4 regions of the Aeribacillus sp. FSL K6-1121 genome follow, and region 4 is predicted to be linked to each of the others. Evidence: riboswitches for the same ligand, from Rfam matches in the RefSeq annotation. Region 4 holds a riboswitch; each other region holds the start of a gene.
What was found. A riboswitch is a leader RNA that binds a small molecule or an ion and turns the genes downstream of it on or off. The one in region 4 is predicted to bind thiamine pyrophosphate.
Positions count from the first base shown of each region.

Region 1 (3,165 bases), 1.8 Mb from region 4:
AAAGTTTATTCCCGTTTTTGTGCTGAGAAAATGGTATGATACGAATACAACGATTGCGGCGGCGTTCTTGTTGACTGCTACTTTATCATTAGTTATTGCGGCAGCTGAAATTGGACAGCGAATCGAACTGATTGATAAGCAAATGGCTGACGCACTAATAGTAGTTGCCGTGTTAACAAGCATTATCACGCCGATAGGATTTAAAAAATTATTCCCTAAAAAAATGGCGGTGCAGCCTAAAAAGAAAATTGCTTTTATTGGTGCAAATCAAATGACCCTTCCAGTCACAAGAGAATTGGACAAAAATTTGTATGAAGCAACCGTATATCATACACAGCAAGACAAAATTGAAAACGGGACTGCTCAATCGGTGTTTAAAATTGAAGAATTGAAAGACTATTCGATAGAATCATTGAATGAACACCACATAATGGAAGCTGATATAGTAATAGTGGCTACTGGGGATGAAGAAAGAAATGCGGAAATTGCGACATATGCAAAAGAATGCGGCGTAGAACAGGTCATCGCCTCAATTTCTTCCCCGGAGTTGGATCAAGCATTAAAAGAAAAGGGGATCAGCGTATTTTCCGTCATGCTGTCAACAAAAACGCTGCTCAGGGCTTTGATCGAATCGCCTGGCGTTATGCGGATCTTAACAAACCAAGACAACTCTCTTTATCAAATTAATATGAATAACCGAAAATATGATGGAATGAAGCTTCGATACTTTCCGTTTACAGGAGATTGTATCTTTGTCCGGATTTTTCGAGGTGAAGATTCCATTGTGCCTCACGGCGATACCGAATTGAAAAAAGGGGACCGCTTGATTGTAACGGGTTCCCGCAAATATGTAAATGAGTTAAAAGATGAGCTGGAATTTAGCAAATAATATTTGCAAACAAAACAAATTGTGATAGCATGAAATTAGTATGAAAATTTAATAAGCATCCACTAGGGGAGCCTTTGGAAAGGCTGAGATTAAAGTGTTGACTTTAAGACCCTTTGAACCTGATCTGGATGATGCCAGCGTAGGGAAGTGGGAATTTGAAACATATGTCTGATATTCCATTACCACTTTCCAGCAAGGAAGGTGGTTTTTTATTGTTTCCAGTCTCACCCTTGGACAGCTGCTTTCCAGTTTTGAACCTTGAAAGACGAGTGTGAGCGTCTTTCTCATGAAAGGAATGTACAATGTTGGAACTTCATGCCGTAACAGACGGAACAAAACCGGTCAACGAGCTAATACGCATAATTTTGTCCATATCAGATCATGTTGATTACGTTCATATACGAGAAAAAAATAAAAGACCATGTGAGATCATTCATCTTGTAGAACAGCTTTTGGCAAACGGGATAAGGAGAGAACAGCTTGTTATCAACGATCGGCTCGATGTTGCGCTCCTAACAGGCGTTCAAAATGTTCATCTTCCGGGAACCGGCCTGCCGGTAAAAAAAGTGAAAAGCGCTTTTCCGCAAATAAAAGCCGGTGTCAGCGTCCATTCATTAGATGAAGCGGTAAAAGCAGAAAAAGACGGAGCAGACTATTGTTTTTTCGGAAACGTTTTTGAAACGAACAGTAAAAAAGGACTTCCGGCAAAGGGAACAGATTTGCTTGGGAAAATCGTTGGACACGTCAATATTCCTATTATCGCCATCGGTGGGATCACGCCTGATAATATGCAAAAGGTTTTAGAAAAAAAAGCAAGCGGTATTGCCGTTATGTCCTATATCTTTTCTTCGAAAGATCCAGAGAGCGCTGCCAAACTTTTCAGGAAAGGGGAAGCTTTTTCAAATGAACGTTTTTGATGTTGGAATCATCGGGGGAGGGGTCATCGGCCAAGGGATCGCCTATGAGCTATCAAAAGCAGGGCTGAAGACCGCCGTGTTTGAAAGCGGCGAAATCGGAGGTAAAGCGACATCCGCTGCAGCAGGAATGCTGGGTGCCCATTCTGAAAATGAAAAAAGAGACATATTTTTTGAGCTATGCTTAGAGAGCCGAAATTTATATCCGAGCCTTGCAAAAGAATTATTGGAGCAATCTGGTGTGGATATTGAGCTTGTGCAGGAAGGCATGTATCGGCTTGCATTTACTGAGGATGAAGGCCGCTTTCTGCAATCGCTTGCAGATGAGGATGAGCTAGAATGGCATTCAAGGGAAAACGTACTGGCAAATGAGCCACATGTTTCTGAAGACATTGTGGGAGCTCTTTGGCTTAAGCATGACGGCCAAGTAAAAGGTTCATCTGTTTGCCACGCATATGCGAAAGGCGCTAGAAAATATGGTGCATCTATTTTTGAACAATGTCCTGTTTTCGACGTGATTAAAGAGGGAAAAGCATACAAGCTTGTCACTTCCCAAGGAGTTTTTATATGTGGAAAAGTCGTCGTTTCAAGCGGAGTTTGGAGTGGCTTTTTCTTTGAAAAGCTGGGGCTGAGAAATCCAATGAAGCCCGTTAAAGGAGAATGCTTAGCCATAAAACCGAAAAAACTGGTGATCAACAAAACAGTGTTTTACGAGCACTGTTATATCGTACCGAAAAAAGACGGCACCGTTATTATTGGAGCAACTTCTTATGAAAACGACTGGGATACGCATCCGACAGTCAAAGGAGTATCCGAATTAATGATAAAGGTTCAGAAAATTATGCCAGAAATCGGGTCTGAACCGGTCGTTAGTGCTTGGTCGTCGCTCAGGCCGCAAACAGCTGACGGCTGGCCGTATTTTGCCGAGCACCCGGAGCATGAGGGAATCTTTTTTGCGACCGGCCATTATCGAAACGGCATTCTTCTAGCGCCGATTACAAGCTTGATCGTAAAAGACATGATTTTGAAAACGAATCAATATGAGCGTTATGTTCATACCTTCTCTTTAAACCGATTGCTTTCTGATGCGAAAGGGAGGTGATTAAACAGTGAAACTTCGCATTAACGGCCAGCAGATGGAAGTGGAGAATAGTGTTCGGAACATAGAAGATTTGCTGAACTTTTTTCAATTGCAGGAAAGAATTGTTGTCGTTGAACGAAATGGTGAAATTGTTTCAAAAGAACAATACAGTATCCAGACATTAAATGATGGTGATCAAATTGAAATTGTCCATTTTGTTGGAGGGGGATGATGATTCATGTTAAAAATAGGTGATAAAACATTTCAGTCGAGATTAATGT
Region 1 is NZ_JBBOPS010000001.1:2,069,086-2,072,250, reverse strand. Features, by position in the region: gene NSQ61_RS10095 (monovalent cation:proton antiporter family protein) at 1-889, shown strand, start outside; TPP riboswitch at 944-1,052, shown strand; gene tenI (thiazole tautomerase TenI) at 1,192-1,806, shown strand; gene thiO (glycine oxidase ThiO) at 1,793-2,905, shown strand; gene thiS (sulfur carrier protein ThiS) at 2,913-3,116, shown strand; gene NSQ61_RS10075 (thiazole synthase) at 3,123-3,165, shown strand, end outside.
Region 1: another riboswitch for thiamine pyrophosphate. It lies ahead of tenI (thiazole tautomerase TenI); the one in region 4 lies ahead of thiT (energy-coupled thiamine transporter ThiT).

Region 2 (3,165 bases), 3.4 Mb from region 4:
TCGGAGTTACATAACATAGCATGGCCGTTCCGTACCAGCCGATCATGGCTGCTCCAATGGCTGACGTAATATGATCATAGCCGGGAGCAATATCGGTCGTTAATGGACCGAGGGTATAAAAAGGAGCCCCCTTGCAAATTTCATTTTCTAAATCAACATTTTCTTTAATTTTATGCATCGGAATGTGCCCAGGGCCTTCGATCATGACTTGGACATCATGTTTCCAGGCGATTTCCGTCAATTCACCGAGCGTTTTCAATTCGGCAAATTGCGCTTCATCATTGGCATCTCGAATAGATCCGGGACGCAAGCCGTCACCTAATGAAACGGCAATATCATATGTTTTTAAAATTTCGCAAATCTCTTCAAAATGAGTGTATAAAAAGTTTTCTTGATGATGCGCCATACACCACTGCGCCATGATCGAACCGCCGCGGGATACGATTCCGGTCGTCCGGTTGACGGTCAAAGGGATATAGCGAAGCAGCACGCCGGCATGTATAGTAAAATAATCGACCCCTTGTTCTGCTTGCTCAATTAATGTATCACGGTAAATTTCCCATGTTAACTCTTCAGCAACGCCATTTACTTTTTCGAGCGCTTGGTAAATCGGGACGGTTCCAACCGGCACGGGCGAGTTGCGGATGATAAATTCTCTTGTTGCATGAATTTTTTTTCCTGTTGACAGGTCCATAATTGTGTCAGCGCCCCAGCGGATGGCCCAAAGCATCTTCTCAACTTCTTCTTCGATTGACGATGTTACAGCTGAATTGCCAATGTTGGCATTAATTTTTACATGAAAGTTCCGGCCGATGATCATCGGTTCACTTTCCGGGTGATTAATGTTGGACGGAATAATGGCCCTGCCGGCAGCGACTTCTTGACGAACGAATTCAGGATCCATGTTTTCACGAATCGCCACAAACTCCATCTCTGGGGTGATGATCCCCTTTTTTGCATAGTGCATTTGTGTAACGACAGCACCTTTTTTTGCTTTGAAAGGCTTTCGATGAAAAGGTGTGGCAATATTGTGATCTTCCCAATTGCGAAATCCATTATCCTCAGGCTTTACCTGGCGCCCGTCATATTCTACAACATCATGACGGTCTAAAATCCACTGTTTGCGTACAGCCGGCAAACCTTTATGAATATCTGCCTGAAAATCAGGATCTGTATAGGGACCGCTCGTGTCATAAACCTTTACAGGTTCATTTTCAAACGTTCCCGCTTCCGTTTTCGTGGGAGTTAATTGAATTTCCCTCATCGGAACCCGAATATCGGGTCTTGACCCAGTCACATAAATTTTTTTGCTTGCTGGAAACTGCATGTTTTCGAAATAATGTTTCATTTTTCTCCTCCTCCATTTTTTTATCTGAAGATGTGCATAGAAAAATAGGAGGGGAGATGGGATGTGAAAAATAAAAACGGGTTCGCTTTAGCACGAACCCGATCAATTCAATATAGAAAAAGAAGGCAATACAAATACTCCCGCTACCTACTTCCCTACGCTGGCATCATCCAGATCAGGTTCAAAGGGTTGAAGAACTTCAGGCGCGTTCTTCTCTCAGTCCAGCTAATTGGACACCCCTAGTAGATGGTTATATATTTTTTTTAATAGTAACATAATATGAAAAATAATGAAAATATTTTTTCGTTTCATGTATGTTTGCAGAATTGTTGATTTTTGAAACTTTCTGCGCAATTGTCCGTAATAATATTAGGCAAAAAATAAGGGGGGAGAGGCCTGAAATCAAACAATAAGTTTTTCGCTATTTGCGCTCTGCTGCTCATCTTGTCGATTATTTGTGCGTCTTTTGATGCCAAATCAGCTGAAGGGAAAACCGTTTATTTTATTCCGATTGAAAATACAATTGAAAAAGGGTTGGTGCATTTTATTAAACGATCCATTCAGGAGGCGGAAAAAGAAAAAGCGGATGTCATTGTTTTTGAATTGAACACTCCTGGCGGTGCTTTAGAGGCAGCGATAGAAATAGGTAAAATGATTATGGATACAGATATCAAAACAATCGCTTATGTAAATAAACATGCGATTTCCGCAGGGGCTTATATAGCATTAAGGGCTGATCAAATATATTACCATCCTGGCGGTACCATTGGGTCAGCAGCTGTCATTGACTCCAATGGCAATGCTGCAGAAGTAAAAGTGCAATCGTTTTGGAAAGCAGAGATGAGAAATGCTGCTGAGGTTCATGGCAGAGACCCTATGTTCGCTGAGGCGATGGTAGACAGCAGCTTGGATATGCCCGAATATGGTGCAGAAAAAGGAGAATTACTAACATTAACAGCAAAACAAGCGATGGAAGTCGGGTATGGTGAAGGCATCGCCAAAAGCCGGGCAGAGCTTTTGAAATCGATCGGAATGGAAGGTGCAAAAGTCCAGGAGACTGAGGAGACGTTTGCTGAAAAAATAGCCCGTTTTGTAACAAACATGTATACCATTCCGATATTATTAACGATTAGCGGTTTAGGGTTTGTGTTAGAATTGTACACTCCTGGGTTTGGCATTCCTGGTTTTATTGGACTATTGGCGCTGTTTTTGTTTTTCTTCGGTCATTTTATTGCAGGGCTTGCGGGATTGGAAACGGTTGTTTTGTTCGTGCTTGGGGTTCTGCTTATAATTGCAGAATTGTTTGTTCCAGGAGGAATTATTGGAGCAATCGGTTTTCTTTCAGTCCTTTTAAGTTTATTTTTAGCAGCTGATCATATAGGACATATGGCGGTTTCTCTTTTTATTGCCGGTTCCATTTCGATATTCACAATATTCATTATGTCAAAGGTGATTGGTAAGCGTATGAAATGGTTTAAAAAAATTATTTTAAATGATTCAATCAGCACGGAGAAAGGTTATGTATCCAATCAAAATCGTACAGATTTAATTGGGAAAACGGGTGTAACTGTGACTGCTTTACGGCCGGCAGGAACAGTAATGACCGATGGAGAGGAAAGATTGGATGTTGTGACAGAAGGGACGTATATTGAGAAAGGAAAAAAAGTGAAAATTGTTAAAGTAGAAGGCTCACGAATTGTTGTGAGAGCTATTAATGAAAATGAATAGGAGGTAGGTATGTCACATGGATGTATCATTTTTTCTTTTACTAGGTCTTATCGTATTAGGTCTTATTTTGCTTGGCATTTTGTTCTCTT
Region 2 is NZ_JBBOPS010000001.1:447,336-450,500, forward strand. Features, by position in the region: gene thiC (phosphomethylpyrimidine synthase ThiC) at 1-1,348, opposite strand, end outside; TPP riboswitch at 1,484-1,599, opposite strand; gene NSQ61_RS02225 (NfeD family protein) at 1,793-3,076, shown strand; gene floA (flotillin-like protein FloA) at 3,093-3,165, shown strand, end outside.
Region 2: another riboswitch for thiamine pyrophosphate. It lies ahead of thiC (phosphomethylpyrimidine synthase ThiC); the one in region 4 lies ahead of thiT (energy-coupled thiamine transporter ThiT).

Region 3 (3,165 bases), 2.2 Mb from region 4:
GATTACACTTAAAACCCAAGAATGCTGTTATATCAACATTCTCTTTTTTTTATTTGCGAACAATAAACATCTAAAATGGACTTTGAACTGCCCCTGTTTTGTTTTTTGATCGTTCCGAGGAAGAGGCCAAAATCACTGTTTTCGATGCCCTAAGAAATGTTTCCCGGAAAAATGAAGCGCTGTTTCTTTCAGCGAAGACTTTTCATTTTTGATTTTCGCAAAAATGGCTTACAGATTTTCAATTTTTGCTAATATAAAAACATGTTTTTCTTCTCGAATTTTTGAGCCATATTCGCTATAATTAAATTTGCTTTATTTTGAAAGAGAAGGAGATTGGGAAGGTTGACAAAGCAGCCGACAAATCTTGTGATAACCTTATTGAAAGTGCTCATTGCAGTGGTTGTTGTATTGGTTCTTTTTTATTTCATCGCCTTTAATGATGTCCTAGTCCGTTTTTTAACCTTGCTAATGAACGGATGTTTAGTCGTTCTCGTATTTCTTTTGTATCGAAAAATGGATCGGATTGGACCGGTCAATAAAGAGGGGAAAAAGGAGTTTGTTCAAAGCGATTGGATCAACGAGACGGAAATGATGAAAAAAGAACAGCAGTTAAATAAATTGGAGCTAGATAAAACACAATTATTGGAGGAGCTTTTGACGAGAGCGAATATCGGTGAAGAAGAAAAACAAATGTACCGACTTCGAATTCGCGAAAAGGAGAATGAAGCTTCCAAGTTGAAACAAGAGCTTGTGCTTATGAAAGACAGAGTTGCTCACTTGTTGTTGAAAAGAGATCCGGAGATGGAACGAATTGTTCAGATCCTCGGGGCAGAATTTATTTTAAACAGTTCGTTTGACGAACTCAACCAGAAGTTTCAACAGGTGCACATACAACTGTCTGATGAGGCGATCCGCCATTTGCAAAGAGAGAATTATATTGATGAACATCTCCAGTTTACGAGGATCGGCTATCGAGAACTGCTCAAGACGGCTAAAAGATGACGCAACCAGCTTGTCATTTTGCAAACGATATGATTTAATGTAATAAAATCAAAATTTCATAGAATTATCAACCACTAGGGGAGCCGAAAGGCTGAGAAAGGCGTGTGCCTTGACCCTTTGAACCTGATCTAGATCATACTAGCGTAGGGAAGTGGTGCAGTAATATCGAAACCTGTCTATGGGTTTTGTATATACTTGCCCGTTCCCTTATATTGGGAACGGGCTTTTTGCATTACAAGGCTGGTTGGCAAACCATTTTTCAAAACAAAATGTTAAGAAAGGGGAGACAACGTGTTACAAACGCTATTTCAGCAAATTGATGAAAGGGAAGAAGAACTTCTGAATCTTCTAAAAACACTCGTATCGTTTGAAACGCCAAGCCCTCCGGCAAGAAATGCAAAAGAGGCTCAAAAGTATGTCGCCTCATATTTGGAAGACATCGGCTTTTCCATTGATCAATGGGATTTATATGAACAAGATCCAGTCGTAGTAGGAACGAAAAAAGGAAAAGATCCAGAAAATTACCACAGTTTAATTATTAACGGGCATATTGATGTCGCTTCAATCGAAGAGGGAGAAGAATGGCTAACGCCTCCTTTTGAGGCAACGGTTAAAGGGGATTACATATATGGACGCGGTGTAGCGGATATGAAAGGGGGAATGGCTGCCAGTCTGTTTGCATTAAAGCTGCTGCAAGAAAACGGCATTGAGCCGGGAGGGGATATCATTTTTCAGTCCGTCGTCGGTGAAGAAGTAGGCGAAGCAGGAACAAAATCGTGCTGCGACCGGGGATATCGAGCTGATTTTGCCATCGTTGTCGATTCAAGCAACTGTGAAATACAAGGGCAGGGCGGGGTGATCACGGGCTGGATTACAATTGAAAGCCCCGAGACATTTCACGATGGCACGAGAAGACAAATGATTCATGCCGGCGGGAAGCTTTTTGGGGCAAGCGCGATTGAAAAAATGATGAAAATTATTGAAGGACTGCGAGAGCTTGAACAGCATTGGGCAGTGATGAAAACGAGCAAAGGCTTTCCGCCTGGTTCTGCCACAATTAATCCTGCAGTGATTGAAGGTGGAAGGCACGCCGCTTTTGTGGCCGATAAATGTTCCCTTTGGATTACCGTTCACTATTACCCGGAAGAGCATTATGTAGAGGTGATCCGGGAAATTGAAGAACATATCCATCATGTTGCAATGGCTGATCTATGGCTTCGGAAATATCCTCCGAAATTTAAATGGGGCGGCACATCGATGATTGAAGATCGAGGAGAAATTTTCCCAGCTTTTTCATATGACGAACATTCACTCGGAGTGAAAACATTACAAAAAGCACATAAACTGGCATTTAATGAGGAAGCAAAGCTGACGATGTCCCCTACTGTGACAGACGGCGGCTGGCTGAGTGAAGCGGGAATTCCCGTCGTTTTATATGGACCGGGCACGCTTGAAGATGCACACTCGGTGAATGAAAAGCTGTCCATCCCCCAATTAAAAACATTTACAAAATCGCTGATCGCGTTTTTATTTGATTGGTATCAGAAAAAACGATGACAATTACAAAAGCTGTGAAAGGGGTAATTCAAATGTTTACAGACCGATTGTATAAAACTGCAAAACCGATTTGGGAAGCGAGTTACCATCATCCGTTTGTTCAAGGAATCGGCAATGGGACGCTGGATATCGACAAATTTCGCTTTTTTATGGAGCAGGATTATCTTTATTTAATCGAATACTGCCGCCTGTTTGCCCTTGGAAGCTTAAAGGCTCACAATCTTCAAACAATGACAGTTTTTGCTGATCTTCTACATTCGACGTTAAAAGTGGAAATGGATTTGCATCGTCAATACGCTGAAAGAATAGGAATAGAGAAGGAAAAATTAGAACAAGTTCAGCCTGCTGCTACAACCGTTGCATATACGAGCTATATGTTAAATGTGTCGCAGCGAGGATCATTGGCAGAACTGGTTGCCGCAGTCCTTCCATGTACATGGAGCTATTATGAAATCGGCACACGCTTACATGAGATTCCTGGTGCTAGTGAACATGAGTTTTACGGCGAGTGGGTAAAAATGTACGCATCAACAGAATTCGGTGAATTGGCAAAATGGCTGAAAGATTTAATGAATGAGCTTGCAGAAGGAAAACGGGAAGAAGAAT
Region 3 is NZ_JBBOPS010000001.1:1,669,587-1,672,751, reverse strand. Features, by position in the region: gene NSQ61_RS08210 (hypothetical protein) at 343-1,002, shown strand; TPP riboswitch at 1,069-1,169, shown strand; gene NSQ61_RS08205 (acetylornithine deacetylase) at 1,294-2,559, shown strand; gene tenA (thiaminase II) at 2,592-3,165, shown strand, end outside.
Region 3: another riboswitch for thiamine pyrophosphate. It lies ahead of NSQ61_RS08205 (acetylornithine deacetylase); the one in region 4 lies ahead of thiT (energy-coupled thiamine transporter ThiT).

Region 4 (3,165 bases):
AAAGAAGTTGAAGCTGGGGTGAGCATCGGTATTCAGCCAACAATAAAAGATTTAATCAGTCTTATTGAACAATATCAGGAGGAAGGATACAAGAGAGTAAAAATAAAGATTAAACCAGGTTGGGATATTGAAGTAGTTAAGGAAATACGGAAGCATTTTCCGAACTTGGATTTAATGGCTGATGCGAACAGTGCCTATACATTAAAAGATATAAATCATCTAAAACAATTGGATGAGTTTCAATTAATGATGATTGAGCAGCCTCTTGCGCACGATGATATTGTGGATCATAGCAAACTTCAAAAAGAATTGGACACACCGATCTGTTTAGATGAAAGTATTTGTTCCTTCGAAGATGCTCGAAAGGCTGTTGAACTTCGAAGCTGCAAAATTATGAATATAAAAATCGGCCGTGTTGGCGGTTTGACAGAAGCAAAAAAAATCCATGATTTTTGCAAAGAGCAAAATGTTCCAGTTTGGTGCGGAGGGATGCTTGAATCAGGGATTGGACGGGCCCATAATATAGCCTTAGCGACACTTGAACAATTCACACTGCCAGGAGATATATCCAGTTCATCTAAGTATTGGGAAGAAGATATTATTGAACCGGAAATATCGGTTTATAATGGAAAAATTGCCTTGCCTGATAACCCGGGGATCGGTTTTCATGTAAGCCGTGAAAAATTAAAAAAATACACTGTTGAAACGAAAGTATTTACCCTATAAACAAAATTATCCTCTGCATGTTTTGCAGAGGATGATTTTGTTTATTTTACAACCAATCTTGGCGCTGCCATAATGAGAATAACAGTAACGACAGCGCATAATACAAACGCTCCTATCATCGTAATGCCGTTTACGATCAAAGAATAAACGACCGCTGACATTCCTTCTGGTGCATATTCTCCGAAGAAAAAGACACCGCTGATAAAATGCCAAAAATAACGTGCAAAAGCTCCGATGAAGACGCCAAAGATGATGAAAACAAGAGCAGAGCTTTTCTTTCCATCTTTCAGCTTATTTTGGATAGTTTTGCAGAAAAGACCGGCTAAACCGATAAAGGAAAAAGCTAGAAAATAGTCGATGAAGCCTTGAACAGGCATCAGGATGTATGCATCACCTAATACAATTTGCAATAATCCCCATAAAAAGCCGGAAATGAAGCCAATCTTTGCACCGGATCGAAACGATAATATGAGTACAGGCACCATGGCAATGGATATAGAAATGGCTGATGATAATTGAATGGAAGGGAGAAGATCAAGTATAACTGCCAATGCTGCAAAGATTGCTGCTTCTATTAATAGTAATAAGCGATTTTTTTCCAAAAATAAAACCCCCTGTATATTATTTGCTATCAACAAATATCCATAAGGGGGAAAAGGCTGTATCATGGATCAGTATACTTCCACATCCCTACGCTAGCATTAACTAACAGGTTCAAAGGGTCTGGACGAAATATCCGTCCACTCTCAGCATATAGCTCCCCTTGTGGATCTGTTGATATTCGAATCTTATGTCTATCATAATAGACTATAAGAAAATTGTCATTCTTTTTTCGCTATATTCAAATAAATTTAAACATGATAAAGCTGAAATGCAGCCTTTGGACAAAAAGTAATGAAAAAAGGGCGTTAACAATAAGAACTTTTTTCAGAATGGGGGTTTTGGTTTGAATCTTAAACGTGAGCGTTATGAAGTAGTGGATGTGGTGCGGGGGGCTGCGATATTTGGCATTTTACTTGTGAATATGGCGCATTTCAGCTATCCAGATGTATATTTATACCAAATAGGCAGCGAAAATTTTTTTACTGAAACATGGAGAACATGGGATTTTCTAACGAAAAATATTTTGGAAATATTTGTACAAATGAAGTTTATTACAATGTTCTCATTATTGTTCGGATTTGGAATCATCATCATGGAGGAACGGGCTTTAGGAAACGGCAGGAACTTTGTTTCTATATATATACGCAGACTGGTGGTGCTTTTTGTATTTGGACTAATTCATTCATTTTTCATTTGGGATGGAGACATTTTAATGGATTATGCTGTGCTGGGGTTTCTTCTCCTTTTTTTCCGGAAGTGTTCCTGGAAAACCCTTTTGGTATGGACTGTATGTTTATTTAGTTTATATTTGCTCCTTATTGGTTTGATGACGGCTGTATCCAATGGTGAGGATGCTTTAGTCCAAAAAAGAGAGCAGGCTGCCTTACTGGAAGAGGAGGCAAGAAACGCAATCCATTCATATCAAAACGGAAGTTTTACTGATATTTTCCATCAGCGTATTCATGATCGGCTTTTTTACATGTCTATGTCTGGCATGTGGCCTTTTCAACCGCTTGTCTATATAATAAACATGCTCCCATATATCAGCATGTTTTTAGTTGGCATGATATTTGCGAAACAAAAGCTTTTTCAAGAACCGGAGAAGCATCGAAGGTTATTAACAGCCATCTGGTTTTTCGGGCTTATCATTGGGCTTCCGTTAAATATTTTTGCGGTCACCGCTGAAAATAGTTTTTACATGGTGTTCGGTGCACCATTTCTCATGTTGTTTTATGTGATCTCTCTCATATTTTTATATTTTCACCCAATCTGTCGGCAAATTGTTAAGAAGATTGCGCCTGTTGGACGCATGTCATTGACAAATTACATCATGCAATCTGTTATTTGTACATATCTTTTTTATCATTACGGATTGGGATTGTACGGTAAAGTATACCCCTTCGCCGGTTTTTGGCTTGCACTCGCAATTTTTGCCGTGCAGCTTATCATCAGCCATATTTGGTTTAAATATTTTCAATTAGGGCCGTTGGAGTGGGTATGGAGAACAGCGATGTATTTCAAGCGCCAGCCTATTCGCATGAAAAAGGAAGTTTCGAAGCATAATAACAGATCAAGATGAATTGTAAAAATGTAGTTTCAAATCTCAGATTTTGAGTTTATGATAGCTCTTTCTTTTTGAAAATAATTTATAGTATGATGGAACAAAGGAGTGTCTAGGCAACATGTTTCTACAAGCAATTTTTATTTTTTTGCTGCAATTATTGTATGTACCAGTATTGACGATCCGAACTATTTTGTTAGTGAAAAATCAAACAAAGGCTGCTGCTGGTATAGGTTTGCTAGAAGCAGCGATTTATATTGTCGCTTTAGGAATAG
Region 4 is NZ_JBBOPS010000001.1:3,823,319-3,826,483, forward strand. Features, by position in the region: gene menC (o-succinylbenzoate synthase) at 1-726, shown strand, start outside; gene thiT (energy-coupled thiamine transporter ThiT) at 768-1,328, opposite strand; TPP riboswitch at 1,397-1,500, opposite strand; gene NSQ61_RS18555 (DUF418 domain-containing protein) at 1,673-2,908, shown strand; gene NSQ61_RS18560 (DUF2179 domain-containing protein) at 3,012-3,165, shown strand, end outside.